DNA from 4 places in the Arthrobacter sp. JUb115 genome. Region 1 is predicted to be linked to each of the others. Evidence: riboswitches for the same ligand, from Rfam matches in the RefSeq annotation. Region 1 holds a riboswitch; each other region holds the start of a gene.
The links. Region 1 has a riboswitch for thiamine pyrophosphate ahead of thiM (hydroxyethylthiazole kinase). Riboswitches for the same ligand answer to the same signal wherever they lie in the genome.
Positions count from the first base shown of each region.

Region 2: another riboswitch for thiamine pyrophosphate. It lies ahead of EDF61_RS05840 (ECF transporter S component); the one in region 1 lies ahead of thiM (hydroxyethylthiazole kinase).
Region 3: another riboswitch for thiamine pyrophosphate. It lies ahead of thiC (phosphomethylpyrimidine synthase ThiC); the one in region 1 lies ahead of thiM (hydroxyethylthiazole kinase).
Region 4: another riboswitch for thiamine pyrophosphate. It lies ahead of thiO (glycine oxidase ThiO); the one in region 1 lies ahead of thiM (hydroxyethylthiazole kinase).

Region 1 covers NZ_SOBS01000004.1:33,198-40,505, forward strand. The annotation lists gene EDF61_RS07945 (hypothetical protein) at 1-987, shown strand, start outside; gene EDF61_RS07950 (GntR family transcriptional regulator) at 984-1,352, shown strand; TPP riboswitch at 1,387-1,481, shown strand; gene thiM (hydroxyethylthiazole kinase) at 1,471-2,265, shown strand; gene thiE (thiamine phosphate synthase) at 2,258-2,899, shown strand; gene thiD (bifunctional hydroxymethylpyrimidine kinase/phosphomethylpyrimidine kinase) at 2,896-4,320, shown strand; gene EDF61_RS07970 (uracil-xanthine permease family protein) at 4,348-5,631, shown strand; gene EDF61_RS07975 (sugar porter family MFS transporter) at 5,847-7,253, shown strand.
Region 2 covers NZ_SOBS01000003.1:69,784-77,091, reverse strand. The annotation lists gene EDF61_RS05845 (ATP-binding cassette domain-containing protein) at 1-1,191, opposite strand, end outside; gene EDF61_RS05840 (ECF transporter S component) at 1,188-1,796, opposite strand; TPP riboswitch at 1,862-1,982, opposite strand; gene EDF61_RS05835 (DUF4235 domain-containing protein) at 2,067-2,309, shown strand; gene mnhG (monovalent cation/H(+) antiporter subunit G) at 2,366-2,770, opposite strand; gene EDF61_RS05825 (MrpF/PhaF family protein) at 2,770-3,036, opposite strand; gene EDF61_RS05820 (Na+/H+ antiporter subunit E) at 3,038-3,667, opposite strand; gene EDF61_RS05815 (Na+/H+ antiporter subunit D) at 3,676-5,277, opposite strand; gene EDF61_RS05810 (Na(+)/H(+) antiporter subunit C) at 5,274-5,723, opposite strand; gene EDF61_RS05805 (Na+/H+ antiporter subunit A) at 5,720-7,308, opposite strand, start outside.
Region 3 covers NZ_SOBS01000003.1:220,434-227,741, forward strand. The annotation lists gene EDF61_RS06520 (cystathionine gamma-synthase) at 1-466, shown strand, start outside; gene EDF61_RS06525 (hypothetical protein) at 555-971, opposite strand; gene EDF61_RS06530 (DEAD/DEAH box helicase) at 1,280-3,199, shown strand; gene thiC (phosphomethylpyrimidine synthase ThiC) at 3,292-5,034, opposite strand; TPP riboswitch at 5,031-5,138, opposite strand; tRNA gene EDF61_RS06540 (tRNA-Thr) at 5,412-5,483, opposite strand; tRNA gene EDF61_RS06545 (tRNA-Thr) at 6,018-6,089, shown strand; tRNA gene EDF61_RS06550 (tRNA-Met) at 6,137-6,213, shown strand; gene EDF61_RS06555 (GTP pyrophosphokinase) at 6,296-7,072, opposite strand.
Region 4 covers NZ_SOBS01000003.1:399,528-406,835, reverse strand. The annotation lists gene typA (translational GTPase TypA) at 1-962, opposite strand, end outside; gene EDF61_RS07485 (GNAT family N-acetyltransferase) at 1,110-1,652, opposite strand; gene moeB (molybdopterin-synthase adenylyltransferase MoeB) at 1,720-2,865, opposite strand; gene EDF61_RS07475 (thiazole synthase) at 2,862-3,683, opposite strand; gene thiS (sulfur carrier protein ThiS) at 3,686-3,931, opposite strand; gene thiO (glycine oxidase ThiO) at 3,958-5,055, opposite strand; TPP riboswitch at 5,053-5,157, opposite strand; gene EDF61_RS07460 (GNAT family N-acetyltransferase) at 5,168-6,196, shown strand; gene EDF61_RS07455 (mechanosensitive ion channel) at 6,280-7,308, opposite strand, start outside.

The sequences.
Region 1 (7,308 bases):
TTCATCGTGGCCCTGGCAGGGATCATCGTGGCCGCGGCTGTGATTACCGTAGTTATCCTGAAAAGACCTGCCTTGGCCGGCATCTCGGCCGAAGACAACCAAGCGTTGCGCACGGTCTGGCTCAACCGCTTGATGCGCAATATCGGCATCGTCTTGCTGGCCTTCACCGTGTCGGTGGTCAATTACTCGCAGGCTAATTCGCCGGATGGACAGTACGAGTTCGTTAGCTATGGCGCCCTTGCGGTCGCCCTCACGTTGCTCTTCTGGGGACCGCGCTCTACATTCTCAGCTCAATCCACCACCAGGGAACGGACCGCCTTCTCGCGTTTGCGTGATCAACTATTCACCTTGCAATACGTAACTGCAGCACTCACCTTGCTCAGCGTTGCAATCGGCTGGTCATTCTTGCCACTGGATGACGAGCTCCAGATGCCTACCAATGAGCGAACTACGTGGATCTTAATGATCTTTGCCGGTGCGGCTTTGAGCTATGCCGTTCTCAATGCGCTTTATCTCAGCTACGTCAGCACGGTGGCCCGGCAGGCGTCTGCAGCACCCAAGTACCACGCGCCCCTGCCCTTGTGGTCCTACATCGCCGCTGGCTTGCTGTTTGCCACCAGCACCTATTTTCTGCTCGATCCGCCGCTGGACTATTTGTGGGGCTTCGTGCCTCCAGGCAAGACAATGGTTGCAGGATTGATCCTGCTGTTGCTGGCAACCCATCTTGGATTCGTCTGGTTCTCCCGCCGGGCAATTATTCCCTGGGCTGTCTCGTCGGCCGAAGAAATCTGGTACCGCAAGGTCCTGGAACTGCGTTCAATGCGTGTTAACACCAGTGCAGTGGTAGCCATGCTGCTCATTGGCTACGGATTCCCGGCCGGGCTGGGACTCTTTGCATTGCTCATCTTCGTTGTCCCAGCAGTCATTTTCCTAGAGCGCCCCGGTAGCGCCTTCGTGCGGGAACATCGGCCGGCAGCTACTTCATGAGCACGCAGATCAGTGTTGACCTCCAAGCAGCTACCCCGCCCTATGAGCAGATCCGCTCGCAGATTGCTTCACTGATCTCCTTGGGAGATCTGCCCTCGGGGAGCAAGCTGCCTACTGTGCGTGCGCTGGCCACGGACCTCGGCGTCGCTGCCGGTACAGTGGCGCGCGCCTACAAGGAGCTGGAAGCCGAAGAGCTGATCACCTCCCGGCGCCGTGCCGGCACAGTGGTCAACGAGCGGCCGCAGCCGGTGGATACCAGTGAAGATCTCCTGGCCGCCGTGGATCACCTCTGGGCGTTGGCGGCCGCGCAGAAGGTGGATGCGGCCACGCTCAAGGCCTTGGTGGCGCGGCGCGAACGTAAGTAACTTGTCCTCGGAACCGGTTGTGCGTACGCTCTATGGCAGTGACACGGGGTGTCGGATCAACCGACTGAGATAAGACCCGTAGAACCTGATCTAGTTCACGCTAGCGGAGGGATGTCGCATGGCTTTGCATGCAGTTGCCCAAAAATACCGGCAACAATCACCTTTGGTTTTTTGCCTGACCAATACCGTCGTATCCAATTTCACCGCCAATGTCTTGCTGGCATCCGGGGCTTCCCCGGCCATGACGGATCTGCCCGGAGAGGCCGGCCCATTCGCGCAGGCAGCTTCAGCCGTATTGGTGAATTTGGGAACTCCAAGCACTGAACAGCTGACCGCCATGGAAGAAGCTGTGCAGTCGGCGAGCGCTGCAGGCACCCCCTGGGTCCTGGATCCAGTGGCAGTGGGAGCGCTTCCGGTGCGCACGGAGTTTGCCCGGCGCATTGTCCGGCAACGCCCGACCCTGATTCGCGGCAACGCCTCGGAAATCCTGGCCCTGGCCGGCCGGCAATCTGCTTCGCGCGGTGTCGATGCCTTGGATGAGGTTTCTGCCGCCTTGGCGGCGGGACGCGAACTGGCCACGGAACACGACTGCGTAGTGGCCATTTCCGGCCAGGCTGACGCCATCATCGACGCCACGCGTACCGTCTTGGTGCATACCAACGGAATTGGCTTGACCCGGATGACAGGTGGCGGCTGCGCCTTGGGCGCGGTCTGCGCCGGGATGGTTGCGGTCCACGATGACCCGTTTGAGGCCACCATCGCAGCCCACGGTTTCTATGGCCTGGCCGCGGAAAAGGCCCTGGCTGGCAGCTCCGGTCCGGGCAGCTTCGCAGTTGCCTTCCTTGATGCGCTGTCGGCTGCCGATCCCGGGGAACTGAAGACTTTGAAGTACGAGGAATTGAACCATGCATAATTACGGCGCTTATCTAGTAGCCAACACTGCCAGCTGCACCCCACGCAGCACCCTGGAAGTTATCGAGGGCGCCGTCGCCGGAGGGATCGGGTGGATCCAGCTGCGCGCCAAGGATGAAAGCGCCCGGGAATTCTTCGAGCTGGCCTGCGCGGCTGCCAAGCTCACCGAGGGCAAAGCCCAGTTGCTGATCAATGACCGCATTGACGTCTACCTCGCGTCACGGGCTGCTGGCGCAGCAGTTAACGGCATCCATATCGGGCAAAAAGATGTGCCGGTACAGTTGGCTCGCCAGATCATCGGCGAGGGCATCATCGGCTTGAGTGCTTCCAGCGATGAGCAATTGGCCCAGGCGAACAAGGACGCCTCGGTGATCGACTACCTCGGTGTAGGAGCCATCCGCGCCACTCCGACGAAAAAAGACCATCCTGCTCCCCTGGGGCTGGACGGCTTTGCGCGAGCCGCTGCCTTGGCCAAGCTGCCCTGCGTAGCGATCGGCGCAATTACCCAAGACGATGCCGCCGCGATCCGCACCGGCGGCGGCGCAGGCCTGGCCGTGGTCCGCGCCATCTGCAACGCCGAAGATCCGCAACTTGCCAGCGCGCAGCTGGTCGCAGCCTGGGAGGCCTCGAAATGAACATCCTATCCATCGCAGGCTCCGATCCTTCCGGCGGCGCCGGAATCCAAGCGGATCTGAAGGCCATTGCCGCCAACGGCGGCTACGGAATGTGCGTGATCACCGCTTTGACTGCGCAAAACACCCATGGGGTATCCGGAGTTCAGGCGATCAGCGGCGATTTCGTCCTCGCGCAGCTCGAAGCCGTGAGTACAGATATCCGCATCGATGCGATCAAGATCGGGATGCTGGCCAACGCCGAGGTGATCCGCGCAGTCACCAGCTGGCTGGAAACTGTTGACGCCCCCGTCGTGCTGGACCCGGTCATGGTGGCGACCAGCGGGGATCGCCTGCTCGACGACGAATCGGCCCTTGATTCACTGCTGGATCGCGCCACGGTGATTACCCCGAACCTGCTGGAGCTGGCCAGCTTGCTGCGCGAGCCTGTGGCCCCTTCCTGGGACGAAGCCCTGCGCCAGGCCCAGCGGCTGGCTGCCAAGCACGGCACGCTGGTGCTGGCCAAGGGCGGGCACCTGGCCGGGGCGGATTGCCCCGATGCCCTGGTGTCGGCGGGCGGGGTGCAGCTGGAGCTGCACGGACCGCGCCATGCCACCAGGAACACCCACGGCACCGGCTGCACCCTTTCCAGCACTCTGGCTACCCGCTTCGCTGCCACTGGAGATTGGATCGCCGCGTTGGAGCAGTCCAAGTCCTACCTCTCCAAGGCCATCGCAGCGGCCGACCAATTGCAGGTGGGCAGCGGCCACGGCCCGGTCAACCACTTCATCGACTTCTTCGGCACGGCAGATCCCATGGGCGACTGGTGGCAGAAGATCCAGCCGATCCGCGAGGAAATCGACCAGCTGGATTTCATCACCCGGCTATCCGAGGGCACCTTGGACCGGGATGACTTCCACTACTACATCGCCCAGGATGCGCTGTATCTGCTGCGTTACGCCAAGGTGCTTTCGCTGGCCAGCTCGATGGCGCCGGATCTCGGTGCCCAGCGTTTCTGGTCGCGTGGCGCCAACGGCATCCTCGATGGCGAGCTGCAGCTGCACGGCAGCTACCTGGATGAGTTCGCTGATACGCCCAGCGCCACCACGCTGAACTACACCAACCACCTGGCCGCCAGCCAGGAGAGCTACGGGGAGCTGATTGCCGCGATCCTGCCTTGCTACTGGCTGTACCAGGACATCGGCAAGCGGCTGGCGGCAGCCAACCATGCCGAGCATCCTTATCGGCAATGGCTGGAAACCTATGCATCCGAGGAATTCGATTCCGCCACCGAGCAGGCCATCGAAATGGTCCGCCAGGCGTTCGAGCAGGCAGATCCGCAGCTGCGGGCCCGCATGGAGGCCGCTTTCATCCGCTCCGCGGAACATGAGCGCTCTTTCTTCGCGCAGGCGCACGAGAACCGAGTAGACTTCTCTACGGCCTAAAACCCGCAGGGCCCGGGAAGAGGAATCATGAGTTGGAGCATTCACGGCAACGGCAGGACCATCACCCCAGGTGAGGTAGTTGCCCCGGATGAGCGGCTGCATTGGCCGCAGACCGTTTCCATCGGAGCCCAGCACATCCTGGCGATGTTCGGCGCCAGCATCCTGGTGCCAACCATCACCGGCTTCCCGGTCACCACGACCTTGCTGTTCACCGGCCTGGCCACCGTCATCTTCTTGCTGATGACCAGGAACAAGGTGCCCAGCTACCTCGGCTCGTCCTTTGCGATGATTGCCCCGGTCCTCTCGACCACCCAGTCGCACAGCATGTCCGGCGCGCTGGGCGGCATCGTGATGACCGGGGCCTTGCTGTTCGTTGTCGGGCTGATCGTGCAGAAGACCGGCACCGGCTGGATCCACGCCCTGATGCCGCCGGTGGTCATGGGCACCATCGTGGCGCTCATCGGCCTGAATTTGGCCAGCGCAACGCTGGTTCCCATGACCGAGTTCCCGCTGACCACTTTCCTCACGGTGATCTTTACCGTGGTCGCGACCGTTGCGTTCAAGGGCCTGCTGGGCCGGTTGTCGATCCTCATGGGACTTCTTTGCGGCTACCTTGTTGCGCTGGCCCAGGGGCAGGTGAGCTTCAAGGCGGTTGCTGCCGCAGAGTGGATCGGACTGCCAGAATTCCACACCCCGACCCTCCACTTCGACACTGCGCTGATGTTCCTGCCTGCGGTGTTCGTGCTGATCGCCGAGAACATCGGCCATGTGCGCACCGTGGGCGTGATGACCAATCGCGACCTGTCGAAGTTCAACGGCCGTGCGCTGATGGCCGATGGCGCTGCCAGCGTGCTCGCCGGTTTCGGCGGCGGTTCGGCCACGACCACCTATGCCGAGAACATCGGCGTGATGGCCGCTTCGCGCGTGTACTCGACCGCGGCCTATTGGATCGCTGCGATTGTGGCCGTGGCCCTGGCCTTCCTGCCGAAGTTCGGCGCATTGATCGGCACCATTCCAGAAGGCGTGATCGGCGGCTTGGGCATCGTGCTCTACGGCATGATCGGCATCGTCGGCGCGCGCCTGTGGATCGAGGCGAAGGTGGATTTCGGCAACCCGATCAACTTGATGACCGCCGGCACCGGCCTGATTATCGCCATTGCGGTGACCAAGGAAATCGCTTTCGGCCAGCTCCAGCTGGGCGGCATCGCCCTGGGCTCGATCGCCACCTTGGTGGTCTTCCACCTGATGAGTATCGTCGCCAAGATGCGCGGCAACGATTTGGCGGACTCGCAGAAGCCTGCGGATAGCTAGCAAATAAATTCCCCGCAGGCCGGCATCGCGATAACTCGCAATGCCGGCCTGCTTTTTTGCCAAGAATTCGGGAGCTGGCCAGTCATGAAGCGGCGACGCGCACTGGGCCTCCCCCGGTCTTGAAGTAAGGACTCCTTCCAATTTGTGATCGATCTCCCATAAAAAATCGGGAAATCGGGATTCTGCGGCTCTCGAATCCGATAGCATGGCTCATTGTGACTGCGACTACATCAGACGGAAAACTCTCCGCGCGGCTCATCTTCATCGCCCTCGGGGCGGCATTGGGTGGGTTCGTTTTCGGATATGACTCATCAATCGTTAACGGCACCGTGGACGCTGTCGAGCACGAATTCGGGCTCAACGCGGTAACCATCGGATTCACCGTTTCCTGCGCCCTGCTCGGCGCAGCACTGGGAGCCTGGATAGCGGGTGTGGTCTCCGAACGCGTGGGACGCGTGCGCACCATGCTCTTCGCCTCCATCCTCCTGGCAGCATCAGCCATCGGCTGCGGCCTGTGCTTCGGCGTAGCCGACCTGATCATCTGGCGCATTGTCGGCGGCATCGGCGTGGGCTTCGCCTCGGTGATCGCCCCTGCCTACATTGCCGAAGTCTCCCCGGCCGCGCATCGCGGACGCCTGGGCACCATGCAGCAGATGGCCATCGTGCTGGGCATCTTCGTGGCCTTCCTGGTCAGCGCGCTGCTGGTCTTCGTCATGGGCTCGGCGGATGCCGTCGGCTTGTTCGGCCTGGCGGCCTGGCGCTGGATGTACCTGTCGCTGCTGGTTCCAGCAGTGCTCTACGGCCTGCTCTCGCTGCGCCTGCCCGAATCTCCCCGCTACCTGGTCGAGCGCGGCCGCTTCGTTGAAGCAGCTACCGTGCTGACCCGCGATATGGGCATGAACGCCGGCACGGATACCGAAAAGAAGATCGAAGAGATCCGCTCCACCGTGCACATCGAGCGCCGCCAGGTCTTCAAGGACCTGCTGGGCCGCTTCGGCTTCCACCCGCTGGTGTGGGTCGGCATCCTGCTCTCGGTCTTCCAGCAGTTCGTCGGCATCAACGTGATCTTCTACTACTCCACGACGCTGTGGAAGTCCGTCGGCTTTGCCGAATCGGATTCCTTCACGATTTCGCTGATCACCTCGGCGACCAACGTGCTGGCAACGATCGTGGCGGTGCTGCTGATCGACGTGCTGGGACGCAAGCTGCTGCTCACCATCGGCTCGGCCATCATGACCTTGTCGCTGGGCATGATGGCGGTAGCGTTCGCGCAGTCGGTCACCATCGACGGCGCCGTGTCGCTGCCGGGCAGCTGGGGCATCGTCGCCCTGGTCTCGGCCAACCTGTTCGTGGTCGGCTTCGGCGCCACCTGGGGTCCGGCCGTATGGGTATTGCTCGGCGAGATCTTCCCGAACTCGATCCGCGCCATGGCACTCGGAGTGGCAGCCTCGGCGCAGTGGATCGCCAACTTCGCCGTTTCCACCACCTTCCCGGCCCTCGCCGAGGCAGGCTTGGCATTGGCCTACGGCATCTACGCATTCTTCGCGCTGCTTTCCCTGATCTTCGTGATCTTCCTGGTCAAGGAAACCAAGGGGCGCCAACTCGAGGAGATGACCCTCTAGGCACCACCCGCAGGGCATTGCGGATTGCGCAAAGGAGGCAGGAACCAAGATGGTT
Region 2 (7,308 bases), on a different contig from region 1:
CGGCGCATCGGCGCTGCTGGCCTGCGCGCGGCTGGGAGCGAAAGCCAGCTCTTCCCGAACGCTCTGGGTCACGAATTGGTGTTCGGGTTCCTGGAACACCGAACCGATCCGCCCAATCAATGCACCGGCCTTCCAGGCAAACGGGGAGTTGCCCAGACCGTCGGCCAGTTGCGCGGTGGCCGCCAACCCGCCGTCGGCCGGGACGAGCAATCCGCCCAAGGTCAAGGCCAGCGTCGACTTTCCAGCGCCATTCTCACCGCGAATCACCGTCGCGGTGCCCGCTTGCACATTCACGTCCACCGCTTGGGTGCGCGGTGCCGTGGCGGTGCGGGCGGATACCAGCTGCTGCGCTTCCAGCAGAATGGCACCGGCACCGTTCGTTGCCCGAGCCACCTGCGGGAAGTAGCCTGGAATCCACAGCCCGGCAGCAGCCAGCTCCTCGCGCACCGTTTCATCGGTGTACAGCTGCTGCGGGTCCAGATCGTGCGCGACTCCCCCACCGGGCTGCAGCACGATAACCCGGTCCACATGCTGCGCCCAGGCTTCAATCCGGTGTTCCACGACGACCAGCGTGGCACCGGAAAGCCGGGCGGCGTTCAGCACCGCATCGCGCAAGAGCTCAATGCTCTGCGGGTCCACATTGGCAGTCGGTTCATCGAGCAGCATGACGCTGGGTTCCATGGCCAGAATGCCGGCCAAGGCCAACCGCTGTTTCTGTCCGCCGGAAAGTTGCTGGGTGCGGTGCTCGAAGGACAGCGCACCCAGACCCACAGCGTCCAGCACTTCGGGGATCCGCTGGCGGATCAGTTCGGGATCCATTCCGAGGTTCTCCGCGCCAAAGGCCACATCATCGGCGACCCTGCTTTGCACTACCTGGGTTTCCGGGTCTTGCTGCATCAAGCCCACCGGGTGGCTCCGGATGAAGGCATCGCTGCCATCTATGAGCAGCCGGCCAGCGACCTGATCGTCCTCATCCGCTTCCAGCAACCCGGCCATCGCGTGCAGCAAGGTTGACTTGCCGGCGCCCGATGGACCGACCAGCAGCACCTTCTCACCGGCGTGGATCACAAGGTCCAGTCCCGAGATGGCAGGATTCTGCCTCTCGGAGTGCTGCCAGCCGAACCCCGTTGCGGTGATGGCGGCACCGCGCTGGGTCAGCGAGGCTGCGCCGGAATTGGCAAAGGAACTCATTTTGCGCTTTCCAGGTGCGCACGCCGGCTCGGCAGGGCGCTCAGAGCGCCGGTCTTCGCCAGTCCGCGCGTGGCCAACCAGGACAGAAGCCCTGCGACGACTACGCCGGAAATGCCGGTGGCGATCACGTGGAAGATCTTCATTCCGGCGGTGTACTCAACATAGTAGGCCAGGATGTAGGCCTCGGAAATGCCGGCGAACAAGCCGGCGAACAAGCCTGCCAGCAGCGCCACGCCCAGGTTCCACTTGCGGTAGCGGAATGCTGCGAAGACCAGCTCTGCACCCAGGCCCTGGACCAGGCCGGAGATCAGTACGGTCAAGCCGTAGTGCGAGCCGAGCAGCGCTTCAACTACAGCGGCCAGCAGCTCGCAGTAGATTGCGGCGCCTGGCTTGCGGATGATCAGTGCGCCGAGCACCGCCGGGAAGAGCCACATGCCGGTGAGCAACGCGGTGGCTGGCGGGAAAGCTGCAAAGGCGAGCGAGAACAGGCCATAGCCGGCACTCCACGCCCAGAAAATGACCCCTGAAGCGACGGCGATCACCGAGGCGACGACGATATCAACTACACGCCAGCCGGTCCGCTGCTTCGAAACTGTTTCGTTCATTGCTGGTCCTCCTGTGGAAAGGAGGGGAGATGGACGGAATGAGGGCATACTGCCGCGCCTATCCGCATCCGAGATGCTCGACTTCCTTCGCCGGTACTAGCCGGGGCAGGTTCGAGGGTCTGCGATCTATCGCACTCTCAGCGTCTTGCGACTTTTTAAAAGTCTGACGCTCCCCTGTCGGAATAATTACTGCTCCCCCACCATACCGCAGGTATGCTGGGCAGAGGAACGATATGTCAAGAGCTTGATCGCGAGGAAAAAATGGATAAAGTGCAGAAACTTGCCACTACCGGTATCACCGTTGGCGCTGGCATGCTCGGCGGCAAGCTGGTTGATTTCCTTTGGTTGAAGGCAACCGGCAGCAAAGCACCACGCAAGGGCACTGAGGAAGCAGCGGAAGCTTCTTTCCGCCGTGCCTTAGGCTTCGCAGTCGTTTCGGCCCTGGTCGCAGCAATCCTGCAGACGGTGGCTGACCGCAGCGCCAACAAGGTTGTTGCCAAGTTCACCAAGTAAGCTTCGGCGTTGAGCCAAAAGCGGGAGCCGCCCAGAGGGGCGGCTCCCGCTTTTTCTCAATCTTGTTCGTCTGGCGATCCGGTCTTGGAAACCGGGGTGGTTCCGGTCGGCGGTGTTCCGTTGACCTTGTTGACCACGTGGCTCAGCTCATCGGAGAACAGGGTTTCCTTGGCAGCGTGCTTGGTCCGGTAGCCGGAACGGCCAATCATGTGGGCCGAAACCGGTGCGGTCAATAGCTGCATTCCCCAGGCCAGCACGAGTACCGGGACCACCGCCCAGCTGCGCAGGTAAATGGCCAGTCCAGCGAAAATCAGCAGGAAGCCGAGTACCTGCGGTTTGGTCGCTGCATGCATGCGGGTGAGCATGTCCGGGAAGGTCAGCAAGCCGATACCTGCGATCAATGACATCAGGCAGCCAAGGATCAGCAGGACGGCAACGAGGACATCGAGGAAGATTTCCATTAGGCGTTCCTCTGATCCGAAACGAAGCGCGAGACGGTCACCGAACCGATGAACCCGAGCATGCAGGCGGCCACGACGAACAGCAAGTAGTCGGTGTGCTTGTGCAGCACCATTTCCAGGCACAGCGCGGCGGAGATGATCAGCAGCATCACGTCCAGGGCCAGCACCCGGTCAAGGATTGACGGCCCCTTGGCAACACGGACCAGGCAGGCGACAGCACCGAGCCCGAGCATGATGCCGCAGATCCAAATGACGATATCCAGCATGTTACCCCTTCCTCGCATCAAAGTTCGGTCCGCATTCGCTCTTGATCGCTTCGTACTCGTCTCGGCTGCCAATAGCCATGATCAGCCGGCGTTCGATGTCCCGGATGCCGGCACGCGCCTTCTCCACGTCCGCAGGCGACTCGATGTCGATGTAGTGCAGGTACAGCGTCGACGAGCTGCGGTCCACGTCGATCACGAAGGAGCCCGGGATCAGCGTGAGCACGTGTCCCACGGTCATCACGATCAGGTCCGAGTCGGTGCGCAGCGGGACCGCAATGACCGCGCTGCGGGTGCGCTTCCCGCGGACCAGCGCCAGCCAGGCCACATGGACGCTGGCGGCGAAGACCTGTCCGAGGAACCAGATGAACAGCTTCAGGCAGTACCAGGCATTGATCCGGCCCGAAAGGACCACCGGCGGCAGCGGGAACAGGTTCACGATCAGCAGCGCGATGATCACGCCGAAGACCATGTTCCCCAGGGAGAAGTCCTGCCAGAGAGCACCCCAGACAAAGAGCAGCAGCAGAAGCAGCGGCCATTCCTGCTTGAGTGTCGCGCGGTGGCGCACACCGGAGGTATCCAGCGCATCGTCAATGCGCTGGTCACGCGGTTCAAAGTTCTTGTTCGGCATCATCCCTCCAATCAGAATGGCAAGATCGAGCTGATATACGGTTCGCGGGCGATCAGTTCCGCAGCCACCCGCTGGCAGAATTCGAAGATCGGCCCGGCAAAGACGGTCAGGGCGATGCCCGCAAGCACCAGCGAACCGGTGGCGTAGCGCATGCCCCACGGCAAGGAGTCGGCTTCCAGCTGCTTGGCCAGTTTCAACCCCAAGCGGGGGTTCTGCGCGCCGCCGGCCAACGTCTCGTCGGCGACCTGCGTCGCTTCGGCCACCAGGTCCTGGTTGGGCACCTCGGCATCAGCGGCACGGCGCCAGAACACACGGGCCCACACGCGGATGATCGCCATCAAGGTCAGCAGGCTGGTCAGCAATCCGGCGCCGATCACGACCCAGGTCAGCGGATCGGCATCCTGCGCGGCCGCATGCAATAGCCCGAATTTGCCCAGGAATCCGGAGAACGGCGGGATGCCGCCCAGATTGATGGCCGGGATGAAGAAGAGCAGGGCCAATGCCGGGGAGAGCTTGGCCAGCGAGCCGAGCCGGGTGACATTCGAGCTACCGGCACGGCGTTCGATCAGTCCCGCCACCATGAACAGCGAAGTCTGCACGATGATGTGGTGGCCCACGTAGTAGATGGTCGCGGCGATGGCCAGCGGCCCGCCCACGGCCACGCCGAAGATCAGGTAGCCGATGTGGCTGGTGAGCGTGAAGGAAAGCATGCGCTTGAAGTCCGTCTGCGCCAGCGCACCGAGGATACCGATGACCATGGTCAGCGCGGCCACCACCAGCAGTCCGGCGTTGACCGAGCCGCCCGGGAAGAGCAGGGTTTCGGTGCGGACGATCGCGTAGACGCCCACCTTGGTCAGCAACCCGGCGAACACGGCGGTCACCGGGGCCGGTGCGGTCGGGTAGGAGTCCGGCAGCCACAGGGACAGCGGGAAGACCGCGGCCTTGATGCCGAAAGCGATCAGCAGCAGCACATGCAAGATCAGCTGCGGGCCCTGGCCCAGCTCGGGCAGCTTCACCGCAAGGTCAGCCATGTTCACCGTGCCGGTGGCCGCATAGGTCATCGCGATGGCCATCAGGAAGATCACCGAGGAAACCACGGAAACCACCACATAGGTGGTACCGGCGCGGATGCGCTCGGCGGTACCGCCCAAGGTCAGCAGCACGTAGCTGGCGGTGAGCAGGATTTCGAATCCGACGTACAAGTTGAAAAGGTCAGCGGCCAGGAAGGCGTTGGACACTCCGGCCAGCAGGATCAGGTACGCCGGGTGGAATATCGACACCGGTCCGGGCTCGTCCCCGTCGGCCAGGCCCTGGCTGGTGGCGAAGAGCAGCACAGCCAGCGAGACGACGGTGGAGACCAGCAGCATGAAGGCGCTGAACCCGTCGACCATCAGGGCGATGCCGAAGGGCGACTCCCAGCCGCCAATATGGATGGCATAGCTCTCCCCGCCCCATACGGCGGCGAGCATTCCCGCTTCGAGCACCAGGGTCAGGCACAGGATGCCGATGGTGATCAGGCGCTGCAGGCGGACCTGGCGGCGGACCAGGAAGGCTGCCCCGGCGCCGAAGATCGGCAGCACCACGGCCAAGGGGGCTAGATCCAGGAAATTCACTCTTCCCCCTCGCGCACTGGGCGTCCTTCTTCATCAACGAATTCGGTCGTATCCTCAGCCACTGGCGAGTCTTCTTCCTCGTCGTAGGCGGTCTTCTGGGACACCTTGATATCTTCGGTGTCATCGGTGAGCTCATCAGCGCTGGTCAAGGTCCAGGACCGGTAGATCATCGCCAGCAGGAAGGCGGTCACCGCGAAGGTGATCACAATGGCGGTGAGGATCAGCGCCTGCGGCAGCGGGTCCGAGTACGAGTCGGCCGCCGCATCCGGCTTGAACAACGGCGCCGCGCCCTTGCGCCCGCCGCTGGTGAGGATCAGCAGGTTGATGCCGTTGCCCAGCAGCATGATGCCCAGCAGCACCCGGGTCAGGGTGCGTTCGAGCACCAGGTAGAAGCCGGCCGCCAGCAGCACGCCGGTGACTACGAGGAAAGTGATGTTCACGCTCATCGGCCAACTCCAGTCCGGGAGGCCTGGATCTCGTCGTGGCGCTCCACCGGGCTGCGGCCCTCAGAGAGCGAATCAATCTCACTGCCCAAAGAACGCAGCACGTCCTGCACGAGGCCAAGGACCACCAGATACACTCCAATGTCGAAAATCGTTGAGGAAACGAACTTGTGCTCGCCGAAGAACCAGAATTCCAGGGCGTAGGTGGTGAAGATGCCATCACCCAGCAGCAGCGGCACGATGCCCGCCAATCCGGCTAGCGCTATGCCGCCGCCGATCAGCATGCCCGGAGCAATGCGCATCGACTCGGAAAGTTCCACGCGGCCGCCGGCCAGGTAGCGGATGGTCAGCGCCAAGCCGGCGATCAGCCCGCCAGCGAAGCCGCCGCCCGGGGTATTGTGCCCGGTCAGCAGCGTGTACACCGACATGATCAGCACCGTGTGGAAAATCAGCCGGGTGACCACTTCAAAGATGATCGAGCGGCGCTCGGCGACCAGGGTGCTGCCAGCCATCAACCAGTCCTGGTTGGAGCTGGAGGCAAAGCGGCGGGCAATGCGCAGCTCGGTTTCCTTGGAGTCCTTGCTGCCCATGGCTTCGGAACCCGCGTCGATGCTGCCCGGTGCCACCTGGTGGGCCCGCACCCGGTTGCCGAAGCTGCGCCCGGCGAAGATCAGCGAAGCCACACCGGTGGCAGCCGCTGCCAGCACGGTGATCTCGCCGAAGGTATCCCACACGCGCAGGTCCACCAGGGCCACGTTGACGATGTTCTTGCCGTAGCCCTCGTAGTAGGCCAGATCCGGCCAAGCCAGGGAAATGCGGGCCTCGTTGCGGGCGGCCATCATCGCGATAGCAATGTAGACGACCATCACGGCCAGGGCGATCGACAGGATGGCCCGGCCCCACTTGATCCGGGTCAGGCCCACCCACAGTCGCTTGGGCAGGGCGCGCAAGGCGAGCACGAAGGAAACCAGCACGATGGTTTCCACCAGCAGCTGGGTCAGCGCCAGGTCCGGGGCGCCTTGCAGGGCGAAGATCGCGACCATGCCGTAGCCGGTCACCGAAACCATCAGCACCGCCATGAAACGCTTCGGCGCGGTAATGGAGACCACCGCACCGGCGATGATCACCGCACCGATCAGCAGCTGGGCCGGGTGGTCGGCGATGATCCAGTTCGTTGGCCACGGGGTGTAGACGGTCAGCGCGATGGCCAGCGGGATCACCAGCACCACGACCAGGATGACGCCCAGGTAGAAGGAGAGCGAACCACGCTGGGTGCGACCGGTGATCCAGATGGCCACCTTGTCCAGCACGTTCACCGACATGCGGTAGATTTCCTCGGCCGAGGTGACCATGCGGCGCAGCGGTGCGCCGGTGTCGGTGCGGTGACGCAGCCAGAAGAAGCACAGGCCCAAGCCCACCGAAATGGCGCTCAGTCCCAGTGCCGCGTTGAAGCCGGCAAATGGCAGCAGGTGCATTTTGCCCGGTCCGCCCTGCGCGGCCGACCAGTGGATGGCCAGCGGCTCCACCAGCTGCGGGTACAGGCCCAGGAACAGCGTCGCCGCCGAAAGAACCAGCAAGGGCGCCAGGA
Region 3 (7,308 bases), on a different contig from region 1:
GTTCGCTGTGGGTGCCGTCTCGGGCCCGATGGACGCCTTCTTGACCACCCGCGGCCTGAAGACCCTGGGCGTTCGCATGCGCGCCCACTCGGAGAACGCCGCACAGGTTGCCGGGTGGCTGCGTGAGCGCAGCGAAGTCGAGCGCGTGCTCTACCCGGGCTTCGAAGACCACCCGGGCCACGAGATTGCCAAGAAGCAGATGTCCGGCTTCGGCGGCATGGTGTCCGTCCAGTTCACCGGCGGAGAATCAGCGGCCCGCAAGATTGCCGAGAGCACCAAGCTATTCACCTTGGCAGAATCCCTGGGCGGCATCGAATCGCTGATGAACTACCCGTCGGAGATGACCCACGCTTCGGTGAAGGGTACCGAGCTGGCGGTTCCGGTGAACCTGTTGCGCCTGTCCGTTGGCATCGAAGACCCGGCAGATTTGATTGAAGACCTGGATAAGGCCTTCGCCAACCTGTAAGAACCAAGCGCAAAGGACCTGGGTTCCGCTGCCCGCAAAGGGCAACGGAACCCAGGTCCTTGGTGCTTTGAACGAAGTTCCGGATCGGCTACCGGCGGCGCTTGGCCGGTTTGGGATCCACGATCTTGAAATACCTGTTGCTCGCTGGCATCCACATCAAGGCCACGCTGAACATGATGATGGCCGCCAGCAGCGAATAGCGGCCGAATCGCAGCAACAGCGGCAGCGCGGTAATCAGGCCCAACCAGGACAGTTGGGCGCGCGCGGCCCGGTCCCCGGTGAATAAGCGGTAACCCAGCACACAGCAGGCAAGGCCGGCAGCGGCGAAAAAGATCATCAGCGCAATGGCTCCGAAATCCAGCGCGGAATCCTGGATATGCTCGTAAGCCAGGAAGCCTCCGAAGCCGAGAAAAAGCACTCCGGCTAGGAGCCATAGCATTTGGGCGATGAACAATCCGCCTGGGGTGGGCTCATCTGGACGTCGCGGAAAAAGTGGTTTCTTCACGTTCTCAACCCTACGTGCTTTGGTGCGGTGCCCGATCTCACACGCTCTCGACACTGACAATAGTGGCCTGTTCAAGCTAGCATTAAGTGTTCGCGAACATCAGGGTATCCCTCTCGCATCCAGCCCAATTTTTGAGGCCGGAGCCTTCTCGTGTTGTATTTTCCGCAAAGTGTGTGCGGGTCTTTATGTCATAGGGGAGCGCTTGATGAGCGTGACTTGTATCTGACTGTGCAGCCTATACGTCGTTTCTTTGGGGACGGCCAAGGCCTATCCCCTAACGAATGAGGTAATTCTTCGTGTCTTCTGACATGCCCGTAAACACCGACGACAACCAGACCCCGGAAGAGCCAACCGTGCTCTTCTCCGAACTTGGCCTGGATGCCCGCGTGCTTGCATCGCTTGCCGACCTTGGCTACGAAAAGCCATCGCCAATCCAGGCAGCGACCATTCCACTGCTTCTCGAAGGCCGCGACGTTGTCGGCCTGGCCCAGACCGGTACCGGCAAGACCGCTGCTTTCGCGCTTCCTGCCCTGTCCCGCATGGCAGAGCTGGCTGACACCAATGGTCCAGCCAAGACCCCGCAGATCCTGGTTCTGGCTCCAACCCGCGAGCTGGCCCTCCAGGTCGCCGAAGCCTTCACTTCCTACGCCAAGTACCTGCCGAACTTCACCGTTCTGCCAGTGTACGGCGGCTCGCCATACGGCCCGCAGCTCAACGGCTTGCGCCGTGGCGCCCAGGTAGTCGTTGGTACCCCAGGTCGCGTTATCGACCACATCAACAAGGGTTCCTTGGACCTGTCGAACCTGCAGTACGTTGTCCTTGATGAGGCCGACGAAATGCTGCGCATGGGCTTCGCCGAAGAGGTCGACAAGATCTTGGAAGCTACCCCGGAGGACAAGCAGGTTGCCCTGTTCTCGGCAACCATGCCACGCACCATCCGCCGCATCGCTTCGGAATACCTGCGCAACCCGCAGGAAGTTGCCGTGAAGTCCAAGCAGTCCACCGGCACCAACATCACCCAGCGCTACCTGCAGGTCATGGGCGCCCACAAGCTGGACGCCATGACCCGCATCCTGGAATCCGAGTCGTTCGAAGGCGTTATCACCTTCGTCCGCACCAAGATGGCTACCGAGGACCTGGCCGACAAGCTGAAGGCCCGCGGCTTCACCGCGGCTGCCATCAACGGCGACATCCCTCAGCAGCAGCGTGAGCGCACCGTTGAGAACCTGCGCTCGGGCAAGATCGACATCCTGGTTGCTACCGACGTGGCAGCTCGTGGCTTGGACGTTGAGCGTATTTCGCACGTTATCAACTTCGACATCCCGCATGACACCGAGTCCTACGTGCACCGCATTGGCCGTACCGGCCGTGCCGGCCGCTCGGGCGACGCGATCCTGTTCATGACCCCGCGCGAGAAGTACTTGCTGCGTGCCATCGAGAAGGCTACCCGCCAGCCGGTGACCCAGATGCAGCTGCCTTCGCTGGATTCGGTCAACGACCGTCGTATCCAGAAGTTCACCGATCGCATCGACAAGACCATCAGCGGTCAGGACCTGACCACCTTCCGCGAAATCGTGGAGAAGTTCGCTTCCGAGCACGAAGACCTGGACCAGCTGGAAATTGCAGCTGCACTGGCTCTGATGGCCCAGGGCGGCCGCCCGCTGCTGATGACCGAACCAGTCATGTCCCCTTCGAAGAAGGCACGCATGGATCGCCCAGAGCGCGGCGAGCGTAGCGAACGCGGTGACCGTGGCGATCGCGGTCCACGTGCCCGCAAGACCGCTGCCGAAGGCAACGCCATGTACCGTCTGGCCGTAGGCCGACGCAACCGCGTGCAGCCGGGCTCGATCGTTGGCGCACTGGCCAACGAGGGCGGCTTCGATTCTTCGGAAATCGGCGGCATCGAGATCCGTTCGGACCACACCCTGGTCGAGTTGCCAGCAGAGCTGAGCAAGGACCAGTGGCGTGCACTGTCCAAGACCCGCATCGGCGGCGAAGCCATCGAGCTCGAGCTCGACAATGGCCGCAGCCCGCGCCGTGACGACGAAGGCGACCGCGGTGGCTTCCGTGGCGGCCGTGGTGGTGGCTTCGGCGGCGGACGCAGTGGCGGCCGTGGCGGTTTCGGTGGCGGACGCGGCGGCGGACGTGGCGGTTTCGGCGGCGGCGGACGCGGCGGCAAGGATCGCTTCAGCGACTCGGGCCGCAGCGGTGGACGTCGCGACTACTAAGCCTGTCGCACGCAGCTGAACAGCATTGAATAACGCCCTTGGGGCAAGCCGAAAGCTTGCCCCAAGGGCGTTTTTCGTGCGCCGCAGGCTATTTACGGAGCAGGAGTTCCCACCGGGATCCCGTCCCCGAGATAGACCGTGCCGCCGCTTTCCAGGAACTGCCTGCTTTTCTGCGCCATCCCGGCCAGGGCGGCTTGCGCCTCGGCCGAGCCGTACTCGTCGCGGATATCCTGGGAGATGCGCATGGAGCAGAACTTCGGCCCGCACATGGAGCAGAAGTGGGCGGTCTTGGCCGGCTCGGCCGGCAAGGTCTCATCATGGAATTCCTGTGCGGTGACCGGGTCAAGGGACAACGCGAACTGGTCATTCCAGCGGAATTCGAAGCGCGCCTTGCTCAGCGCATCATCCCGCGCTGTGGCGCCCGGGTGGCCCTTGGCCAGATCGGCGGCGTGCGCAGCGATCTTGTAGGTGATCACCCCGGTCTTCACATCATCCCGGTTGGGCAGTCCCAGATGCTCCTTGGGAGTGACGTAGCAGAGCATCGCGGTCCCGTACCGGGCGATCTCCGTGGCGCCAATGGCGCTGGTGATGTGGTCGTAGCCCGGGGCGATGTCGGTGACCAGCGGGCCCAGGGTATAGAACGGCGCCCCGTCGCACAGCTGCTGCTGGCGTTCCACATTTTCGCGCACCAGATGGAACGGGATATGCCCCGGGCCTTCGACCATCACCTGCACATCGTACTTCCAGGCGCGCTTGGTCAGCTCGGCCAGGGTGTCCAGCTCGGCGAACTGGGCGGCGTCGTTCGCATCTGCGATGGAGCCCGGGCGCAGCCCGTCGCCCAGCGAGAAGGCCACGTCGTACTGCGCGAAGATCTCGCACAACTGATCGAAGTGGGTGTAGAGGAAATTCTCCTGGTGGTGCGCCAAGCACCAGCCGGCCATGATGGACCCGCCACGCGAGACCATGCCGGTGACCCGGTTGGCAGTCAGCGGGATGTAGCGCAGCAGCACCCCGGCGTGGATGGTCATGTAGTCCACGCCCTGCTCGCACTGCTCAATGACGGTGTCGCGGAAGATCTCCCAGGTCAGTTCGTTGGCTTCGCCGTTGACCTTCTCCAACGCCTGGTAGATCGGCACGGTGCCGATGGGGACCGGGGAGTTGCGGATGATCCACTCGCGGGTGGTGTGGATGTCATCTCCGGTGGACAGGTCCATTACCGTGTCCGCGCCCCATTTGGCCGCCCACTGGAGCTTGGAGACTTCTTCTGCGATGGAGCTGGTCACCGCCGAGTTGCCGATATTCGCATTGATCTTGACCAGGAACGCCTTGCCGATGATCATCGGCTCGGATTCCGGGTGGTTGATGTTCGCCGGGATGATGGCTCGCCCGGCCGCGAGCTCGCTGCGCACCAGCTCGACATCGCATTCCTCGCGCAGGGCCACATAGCACATTTCCGGGGTGATGATCCCGGCACGCGCATAGTGCATCTGCGTCACGCGGGCTCCGCCAACGGCCCGCAGTGGCGGGGCTGAGCGTCCGGCCCATTCCGCGCTGGCCGTGCCGCGGCGGACCGCTGAGCGTCCGTCGTCGTGCAGGTTGCGTTCGCGGCCTGCATAGGTTTCCACGTCCCCGCGTTCCAGGATCCACCGCTCGCGGAAGGGTTGCAGGCCTTGGGTGGGCTCGCTTCCCGGTCCGCTGGTGCGATATACCGCCAGCGGCTCGTTGGGCTGTCCATTGGGGGAGTCTGCCAATTGGATCTGCGTGACGGGAACAGAAATTCCCGCAGATTCACGGTAGGCAAGGGTGTGGGCAGGGTGCTGTTCAATTTGTTCCACTGGGGAAACTCACTTCCTTCGCCGGCATTACCCGGACAGGTTCAACGGTCGCGGACGGCGATAGCCCGATCTCAGCCCTTGCCAGGGCACCCGTGTGGTCGCGAACAACTTAGCACGCTTGCGAGGAGAAAACGCAAACCCAGTGGTCAGGGCCTGACATCAAGGAAGTGGGAAGGGCCGGCTGTGGCGGGCCAGGATGCTTTTCATTGGCCGGAGACTCTTGCCGGGGGCACCTGGAATCCGGGGCGCAAGACGCGGCCGATAGCCGGTGCTGCAGCTTGGGGTGCGCCTTGGGCCATGCTCGCAGTGGCTACACGGCATCTGCGGGATAAACGAAAAGAGAGGCAATCTGGAACCAGATTGCCTCTCTTATTTCGAGCCCCCTGCCGGAATCGATCCGGCGACCTCGTTCTTACCAAGAACGCGCTCTACCACTGAGCTAAGGGGGCAACAGGTAAATACTTTACACAGGTTTTTGAGGTTTGCAAAATCCGTCGGGAATTTGTTGCTGAGGTCACAATATTCCTACTCAAGACCGGAATGGGCGGCAAGGAGCTGTTGCCTTCCTGGCGGTTTCCAGCACCCCGGTTCACGGCCCGGGATCCAGCTGCCGGGCACCGGAGCCGCGCCTGGGCGCCTAGGTGGATCGGGTGTTGCCCAAGTGCCGCTCGGTCAGGGGTTCTGGAGTGGGAAAAGGTGTCAGCGTTCCGAAGTTCCAAGCGGGGTAATTCGATGCTTGGCCACCGGGGATGATCCGCGGGATTCTATCCTGCGCACCCGGGCAAATCCGCGATTGACCACGAGGAGCACTCCCGTGAGCATCGTCACCAGGGCACTTTTTGTCCCACCCTTCGTCCCCGGGGGTAGCGAGTAAGGGGATAAATAGCCATTGACTAGTGGTTTTGCAGAGTTCTCCGGGTCTTTTCCGGGGCGATCCGCCGATTTTTCTTTGCCGGGAAATCCGTGTAGAGTATTTACTCGTTGCCCCCTTAGCTCAGTGGTAGAGCGCGTTCTTGGTAAGAACGAGGTCGCCGGATCGATTCCGGCAGGGGGCTCTGAGTGAGAAGCTTTCTTGGCTTCTACTGGATTGCTTCTCACTTGTGGCGGCGTAGCTCAGCTGGTTAGAGCGCACGACTCATAATCGTGAGGTCCCGGGATCGAGTCCCGGCGCCGCTACCAAATCAAAGATCCTCGGCTTCGGCCGAGGATCTTTTTTGGTTTCCGGCCCCGAAGCAGCATTGTCGTTCGAGGCCATGAACGGCTAGTGATCCAAGTCCTTCTCCTGGTTCCCGTCCTTGGCTTGCTGAGCCAGCGACAGCAGCCCCTGGATCGCTGTCGTATCGAAATCCGCCTCTTGGCTCGGTGCCTGATTGGCATCATGGCCGTGGACTTCGGTATGCAAGCGCTGCATCTGCATGTCGAGTTTCGTCGCCATGGCCGCCGCGTCGGCAAGCTCTTGCACTAGATGTTCTGGAACTTCGCCCTCGTACTTGTAGAAGATCTTATGTTCCAGGCTTGCCCAGAAATCCTGGGCAATGGTACGGATCTGCAGCTCCACCACGACATCGACCGGGCCATCGGACAAGTAGACCGGGATCTGCACGATCGCATGGACACTTTTATAGCCGTTGGGCTTCGGGTTCTTGATGTAGTCCTTGATTTGGAGGACCTTCAGGTCATTCTGCGAGGTTAACGTGTTCAGGACCTTGTAGATGTCCTTGACGAAACTGCAGGTAATGCGCACGCCGGCAATGTCGCTGATGTTCTCGCGAATGGCAGGCAGGGACGGGGAGATGTTCCGGCGGGAGACCTTGCGCATGATGCTCTCCGGAGTTTTCACCCGGGAAGTGACGTGCTCAATTGGGTTGTAATTGTGCAAATACAAGAACTCTTCACGCAAGATCGAGACCTTGGTCAGCACCTCGTCCACCGCAAACTGGTATTCCATCATGAAACGCTGGAAATCATGGCGGAAAGCCTGCGTCAATCGCTGCAGCTCGGCCGGCGAAGGGGCGGTCTCGGCAGCTGCGATGGCCACTGCACGAGTCTTGTCATCAAATGGGACAGAAATCCTGGATCACCTCAGCAGATTATGGTCCGGCCCGCGGTACGGTTCCGGTGCAGTTCCAGCCTAAGGGCTTCTCCTAGGAATTAGGCCAGAACGAATCGGGAATTCGTCCAGCAAACTTTCGGGCTGCAGGCGCCGGCCAACCTGCCTTGCAGGAGCTGGCCATGTCCGGTGAACTATCGTTGAAGAGGTAACTTCGAGGAAGG
Region 4 (7,308 bases), on a different contig from region 1:
TTCTCAAGGTCGGTGAGGGTCTCGCCGATCATGATGTCTTCGATACCGGCAACTGCAACGATCTCGCCTGGACCAGCTTCGTCAGCTGGAACGCGGGTCAGGCCCTGGGTGGCCAGCAGTTCGGTGATCTTGACCTGCTTCATGGTGCCATCCTGGCGGGCCCAGTTAACCTGCTGGCCCTTGCGCAAGGTGCCGTTGATCATGCGCAGCAGCGCCAGGCGGCCAAGGAATGGCGAAGCGTCAAGGTTGGTGACGTGGGCCTGCAGGACTTCACCTTCGGTGTAGGTCGGTGCAGGAACGTGCTTGATGATGGTCTCGAACAGTGGCTCAAGATCTTCGTTATCCGGCAAGGTGCCATCGCCAGGCTGGTTCATCGAAGCGTAGCCGGCCTTGCCCGAGGCGAAGACGACAGGAACGTTCAAGATTGCGTCCAGGTCCAGATCCGGAGCTTCGTCAGCCAAGTCCGAAGCCAAGCCCAGCAGCAGGTCCATGGAGTCGGAGATGACGCCATCGATGCGGGAGTCGGGACGGTCGGTCTTGTTGACCACGATGATCACTGGCAGGTTGGCGCTCAATGCCTTGCGCAGCACGAAGCGGGTCTGCGGGAGCGGGCCCTCGGATGCGTCAACGAGCAGAACCACGCCGTCAACCATGGACAGGCCGCGTTCCACCTCGCCACCGAAGTCGGCGTGGCCTGGGGTGTCAATGACGTTGATGGTCATCTTCTTGCCCTCGGCTGCTGGGCCGTTGTAGAACACGGTGGTGTTCTTAGCAAGAATGGTGATGCCCTTCTCGCGTTCCAGCTCACCTGAGTCCATCACGCGATCTTCGGTTTCACCATGGCTGTCGAATGCGCCAGTCTGCTGGAGCATGGCGTTGACGAGGGTGGTCTTGCCGTGGTCAACGTGCGCAACGATGGCTACATTGCGAAGTTCATCGCGAGTAATGGTGTTTGCTGACATGCGTGAAGGCTCACTTCCGCTCGAAAATTTGGGTCTGTGGAGTCGGGGCCAAAGTCGACCCAACAATCCAGTTTACGCGCTCGAGACTCATAGTCTGTTGATCTGTGTCAGAACATACAGGAATTTCATGTATCTGTCGCAAAGAATTCAGCGGATTAACCGCGTTGGCATCCAAAAACGCAGCTTGCTAGGCCCAAAGTTGACTTCAATTTCCGGGAGTTCAGCGTCAAGCAAGCCGCCGCATTTTTCTATGGTGGATTTTGAACCGATGTTATCGGAATCACAGGTAACCAGCGCATGTTCAATTCCTGATTCGCGAAGTTCCTGCAACCCGAATTTGCACAGTTCCTGTGCCGCACCACGGCGACGATACTCGGGAACTACACCATAGCCGATATGTCCGCCGACCTGAAACAGGCTCTCGTTGATTTCATATCTGACGGAAACCCGGCCAACCAGGTCCCCCTCGTCAAAGGCGGCGAACAGCGCCGAGCGAACCCAGCCTTCTGGAATGTGCTCGCCTCGGCGCCCGGCCTTCATCCGGTAGATATAGTCCTCCCAGTCCTCGGCTGCAGACCAAGTCGGCAAGAACTCGAAGTCTTCGCAAAGCATCAAGTGGTGGGCATCGATTGCCTGCTGTTCGTCCTGGCTTTCCAATTCACGGATCTCCAGCGTCTTTCCCAACGTCATAGCGCCAGTATGCCAGAGCGCCTCCACCTCCCACCGGTGAATTGCGCGCCAAAGATGCGCCTGAGCCCTAGTAGGCCACCTGCTGGCCCCGCACTTGCCTGGCCCATTCCACGGTTCCGCCGCTAAGGCTGTAGACCGCAATGCCTGCATCCCGACCGGACATGGTGATCCGCGCCGCCTGCTGCGAACGGGCACCGGTTTTGCACACGAATACGACCGCCGAAGCGCCGTGCGCGAGCTTTCCCAGTCCCCGTTCTTTGAGCTGCGCGAGCGGAAGGTGCTGGCTGTGCGGGATCGCTATGATGTCGCGTTCCCAGGATTCGCGCACATCCACCAGCAATACCGGTTCAACCGCTTCCAGCTCCGCTAGCTGCTGAACCGTGAGCTCCGGGACATGCCCTTCGGCAGCGCAGGAAACCGGCTGGTACTCCCCCAGCCCGGTCACCGGCTCACGTTGCGGATCCCTGGCGAATTCGAGGGTCCGCACACTGGCTTCCAGCGCATCATAGAGCCAGAGCTTGCCGCTCAGTGTGGTCCCGATTCCGGTAATGAGCTTCAGGGCTTCGGCGCACATCACCGAACCGATAACGCCGCACAGTGCGCCGAAGACTCCTCCTTCGGCGCAGCTGGGCACGGAGTCCGCGTCGGGGATTTCAGGAAAAAGATCACGCAGCATCGGGCCGGTGCGCGGATCGAAGACGGACACCTGCCCGGAGAACTGGACGAGGGTTCCCCACACCAGCGGGGTGCCGGTGATTTCCGCGGCATCATTGGACAGGTACCGCGTGGCAAAGTTGTCGCTGCCGTCGATGACCAAGTCGTATTCACTGAAAAGCGCCACGGCGTTGGATTCATCCAGCTTTTCATCCACGGTGATGATCTGGACGTTCCGGTTCTGCTCGTGGGCCATCCGCCGCACCGAATCCACTTTCAGGCGCCCTGCATCCTGTTGCCGGTGCATGGTTTGTCGTTGCAGATTGGACAGCTCGACGGTGTCATCGTCGATGACCCCGAGGGTGCCGATTCCCGCAGCGACCAGGTAGCTGGCAATGGGACTGCCCAGGCCCCCGGCTCCGATAACCAGCACCTTGGCGTTGGCGATGCGGCGTTGCCCTTCTTCTCCCACCCCGGGCAGGGACAAGTGCCGGGAGTAGCGCGCCAGCTCTTCCGGTTCCAGCTCCGCGCCGGGTGCTACCAGGGCTTCCCGGCTCACGAGAAGTCACCGACCAGGGTTTGCATCATGCCTTCGTCCGGCGAGGAGGCCAGTGCGGTATCGCGGCGCGGGATCCGGCCAGCGAGCCGCGCGGCGCGCCCGGCACGCACAGCATCCTTCATGGCCCTGGCCATGAGCGGCGCGTTGTGCGCCCGGGTCACCGCGCTGGCCAGCAGCACCGCGTCGCAACCGAGCTCCATGGCCAGGGCCGCATCCGAGGCGGTGCCCACCCCGGCGTCAAGGATCACCGGTACCTGCGCGCGCGAGACGATGGTGGAAATATTGTGCGGATTCAGGATCCCCAGGCCCGAGCCGATCGGTGCTCCGGCCGGCATGATTGCCGCAACCCCGGCGTCCTGCAGGCGCTGGGCAAGTGCCGGATCATCATTGGTGTAGGCGAAAACCTGGAACCCGTCGGCCACTAGTTGCTCGGTGGCCGCATGCAGTTCCAGCGGGTCCGGCAGCAGCGTGTGCTCATCGGCAATGACTTCGAGCTTGATCCAATTGGTTTCCAGAGCTTCACGGGCCAGGTGCGCGGTGAGGATCGCATCGCGGGCGGTGAAGCATCCAGCGGTGTTGGGCAGCGCAATCACGTTGTTGCGCTGCAGCAGTTCATACACGTTGCCTGCGCCGGCCGCCGAAAAGTGGCGGATGGCCACGGTGGTCAGCTCCGTTCCGGAGGCCTGCAGGGCGCTTTCCAGGGTGGTCAGCGAACTCGCTCCCCCGGTGCCGAGGATCAGGCGCGAGGACAAGGAGCGTCCGGCGATCTGGAATGGGTCGCTGTGGATGTCCAGCTCGGTGATGTTGCGCGTTTCCATGCCTAGCCTCCCTGGGCCGCGGTAACGAGTTCAATGCTGTGCCCTTCGGCCAGCAGGTAGCTATTCCAGGCGCTGCGTGGAACGACAGCGCCATTGACGGCGGCGGCAACTCCGAGCTTGCTGCCGTCAGCGGCCACCGAGTTGGCGTCCAGTTCCTTGCCGATTTGCGTGCTGATGAATTCGCGAAGGGTGGTTCCTTCGTCCAGGTTCAGTTGCCGTGAATTGAAATTGATGCCGATGCTTGTCATGGTTGCTGCTCCGTTCGGTGAGCGGTCTAGGTTGCGTTGGCAAAGCGGTGGGGATCCACAGCCTGGTGCAAGGGGTGGGATTGGTGGCCGTGGGCGAGATCCGCAGTGAGCGTTGCGCCCAGCGGAGCCAGCAGCACGCCGTGCCGGGAGTACCCGGTGCAGAGCAGCAGCCCTGGATCAAGGCGTCCCAGCAGCGGCCGGTCATCTGGCGTGGCGGGACGTGCCCGGGCCGTTGCCTCGTTCAGCGTGCAGTCGCTGATGCCGGGGACAAGCTTTCTCGCGTTGTCCAGCAGCAGGTGCATCGCGCCAATGTTCACCGCTTGTTGCCGGTCTTCACGGACGCTGGCGCCAAGGACGAGGCTACCGTCCCTTCTCGGCACCAGATACACCTGTTTCCGGTGCACGATGCCGCGGATGGTGCGGGTGATGAGCGGCGGGCCTGCTGGTCCTTGGATCCGGAGGATGTCCCCGTAGACCGGGCGCAGCGGAAGTTCGTTCAAGCCATCGAGGGTGCCAAGACCGGTGGCCACGATGGTCTGCTCCGCTTCGAGGATTCGGCCCGATGCGGTCCGCACAGCGGTGGTCCGCTTCCCGTCGGTCACCAGTGCCTGCGCCCGTTCCTCGACCAGGTGCGGACGCAGATGCTCCAACAGGATCTTGACGATGGATCGAGGGTCGACCTGGTGGTCATCTTGGCACAGGACCGCGCCAGCAATATTGGCGGCCAAGGCTGGTTCGAGCTTGCGGGCTTGGCTGGGCAGCAGCTTTTGCGCTGACAGGCCGAGGGATATCTGCAGTTCGGCCAGCTCGTGCAGGGCTTCGCGGTCCGCAGGCTCTGCGGCGACAACGAGCGTGGAGTTCTGCAAGTAGTCCGGGCGTTGCCCGGTGGCCGATGCGATGCGCTCGATGAACTGCGGATAGGCGGCATTCGAGGCGGCAAGCAGCTGGTGCAACGGGCCATTGCCCCAGACCGTTTCAGCTGCCGGGGCCAGCATTCCTGCTGCCGCGTAGCTTGCACCTTGGCCGGGTGCCGGATCGATGAGGGTGACGGTGTGTGCGCGTGATTCCAGCTCGAACGCGACGGCCAGGCCGATTATCCCGGCGCCAACAATGTTGACATGCACAAGGGCACGCTTCCTTCCTACGGCGGCATGACCCGCATCAGGTGTAGCGGTCGGCTCGGTGCCCTCTCAGCCTGGTCGATTCAGGCTCCCGCGGATTACAGCGATTATAAGCATGATGCAGCTCATAAAGTCGAACTTCATTGAACGCAGTTCCGTCATCTTCTGTGATGTACTTGCTGACATGGCATTCCATGACTTCCCTATCGTGCTTCCCCAAGGTTCTGCGCTATCCAGCACCATCATCTCGTTGGAGCAAGAACTCTTGGAATCCAGCCAACGCCATAGCCAGGAGCAATTGCAGCGGCGCTTGCATCCTCGGTTCGCCGAGGTGGGAGCCAGCGGGCGAGTCTATGATCGCGAGGCCATCATTGCCCAGCTGGCCCGGGAGCCGGCACGGGATGCCGGGGCGTTGAAAGTCGAAAGCCCGGTGGCTCTCCAGCTTTCAGACCAGCTGGTGCTGCTGCGCTGGAAGCTGCTCGCCGGTTCCCCCAGCGAACGCAGTTCACTGTGGATCCATGAGCAGGGCCGCTGGCAGCTGCTCTTCCACAAGGGCACGGCCGCCGCTCATCCGCAGCCATCTGCAGGACCGAAGGAAACCGTGCATGCCGACGGTGAATTCACGGTGCGCCGGCTGCGCCTTTCGGATGCCGAAGCGGTCTTCGAGGCATTCTCCTCGAACCCCGACATGTTGCGCCAAGGCGACGCCGATTCCCCGCAAAAGGCTGAGTCGTATGTGCGCGCACTGCTGGAGGCCGGGGAACGCCAGCAGGCGATGGCCGTCGCATATCGGGATCGGCTGGTGGGACTGGTGTGCGGTACGGTCGACCCGGCCAATCGGAACGCGTGGATTTGGTATTGGATGAACCAGAATTACCGGGGCCGATCGCTGGCCACCCGCGCCGTGGCAACCTTGGTGGATTACCTGTTCGACGAGCTGGGACTGTACCGCTTGGAGCTGGGCTTGCGGGCAAATAATCCCGGGTCGAAGCATGTGGCAGAAAGCAACGGCTTCCTGCACGAAGGTGTCGAGCGGGGCAAATTCCTGGTTGCCGGAGAACGCATCGATGTGCACACCTACGCGCGGTTGCGTACCGATGGCGGCTCTGCGGTCATGCCCTTGCCGTGGGGCACGCAGCAGTAGCTTGGCGGGCATCAAAAAAGTCGCGGAATCCGGTTTTGGATTCCGCGACTTCTTATCTGTCCCTCAGGTTTTGTGATGCGTGGTTAGATGCCTGGGTTCGATGCCGGTGGCGTCGAGTCCGGGCCATTGGTGGCCTGTTGGGCCTCCATCTTTTTCAGCGTGCGGGCCGCAGCATCACGACCGCCGAGGCCAAAGGCCAGAGCCGCTGCCAATGCTGCGCCAATGACGATTGCGCCGAAGGCCATGTTGATGATCGAATCGGCGATACCCATGTACTTCAGGCCCATCGCCACGAACAGCGCAATTGCCGTGTAGCGGATGATCTTCGAAGCAGTAGTGTCACCCAAGAAGCGGCCAATCACATTGGCGATGACGAAACCTGCGGCGATAATTGCTGCGCCGAAGAGGATCTTGCCGCCCAAGGCCAGGATCTCATTGAGGATATTGGTGATCGCTGGGAAGTTCAGCATCTGGGCCGCCATCACACCGAAGAACAGCACGATAGCAATCTTGACGATGCCAGCGATGATTCCCGAAGCGCTCTTGCCCTCGGGAACTACGCCCCACTGGGCAACAACAGTGTCGGTACCCACGCCGTGGAGGGTGGATTCAAGTAGCTGCCCGACGAACTTGGCAATCAGGATACCCACGGCCAAGAGCGCCAAGGCCATGATGACCTGCGGGATTGCGGTGAAGACCAGCTGCAGCATCTGCTGGGCAGGTACCGAAATTGCCGCGATGCCCAGAACCTGCAGGGCTGATATTGCGACGACTAGCAGGATCAAGGCGAAGACGATGTTGGCAATGATGTCAACGATCTTCGCTTGGGATTCGCGAGACTGAACTTCATCTACTGGTTCGTTGCCTGGGGTGACCTTGCGGACCAGTCCGCTAAAATCGACAGTTCCCAAACCGGTCCTCAGCAGCTGGCGAACGATATTCGCGATGACGTAGCCAATGAAGAAGATGAAGCCCGCACCGATGAGGTTGGGGATGAAGGCCATGACGCCGCCGAGCATGCCCTGCACCGGCGATAGCACTTCGGATAGAGCGAAGACCTGCAGGATTGCCACGAGGCCGAAGAGCCAGACAATCAACCCCGCGACCTTGCC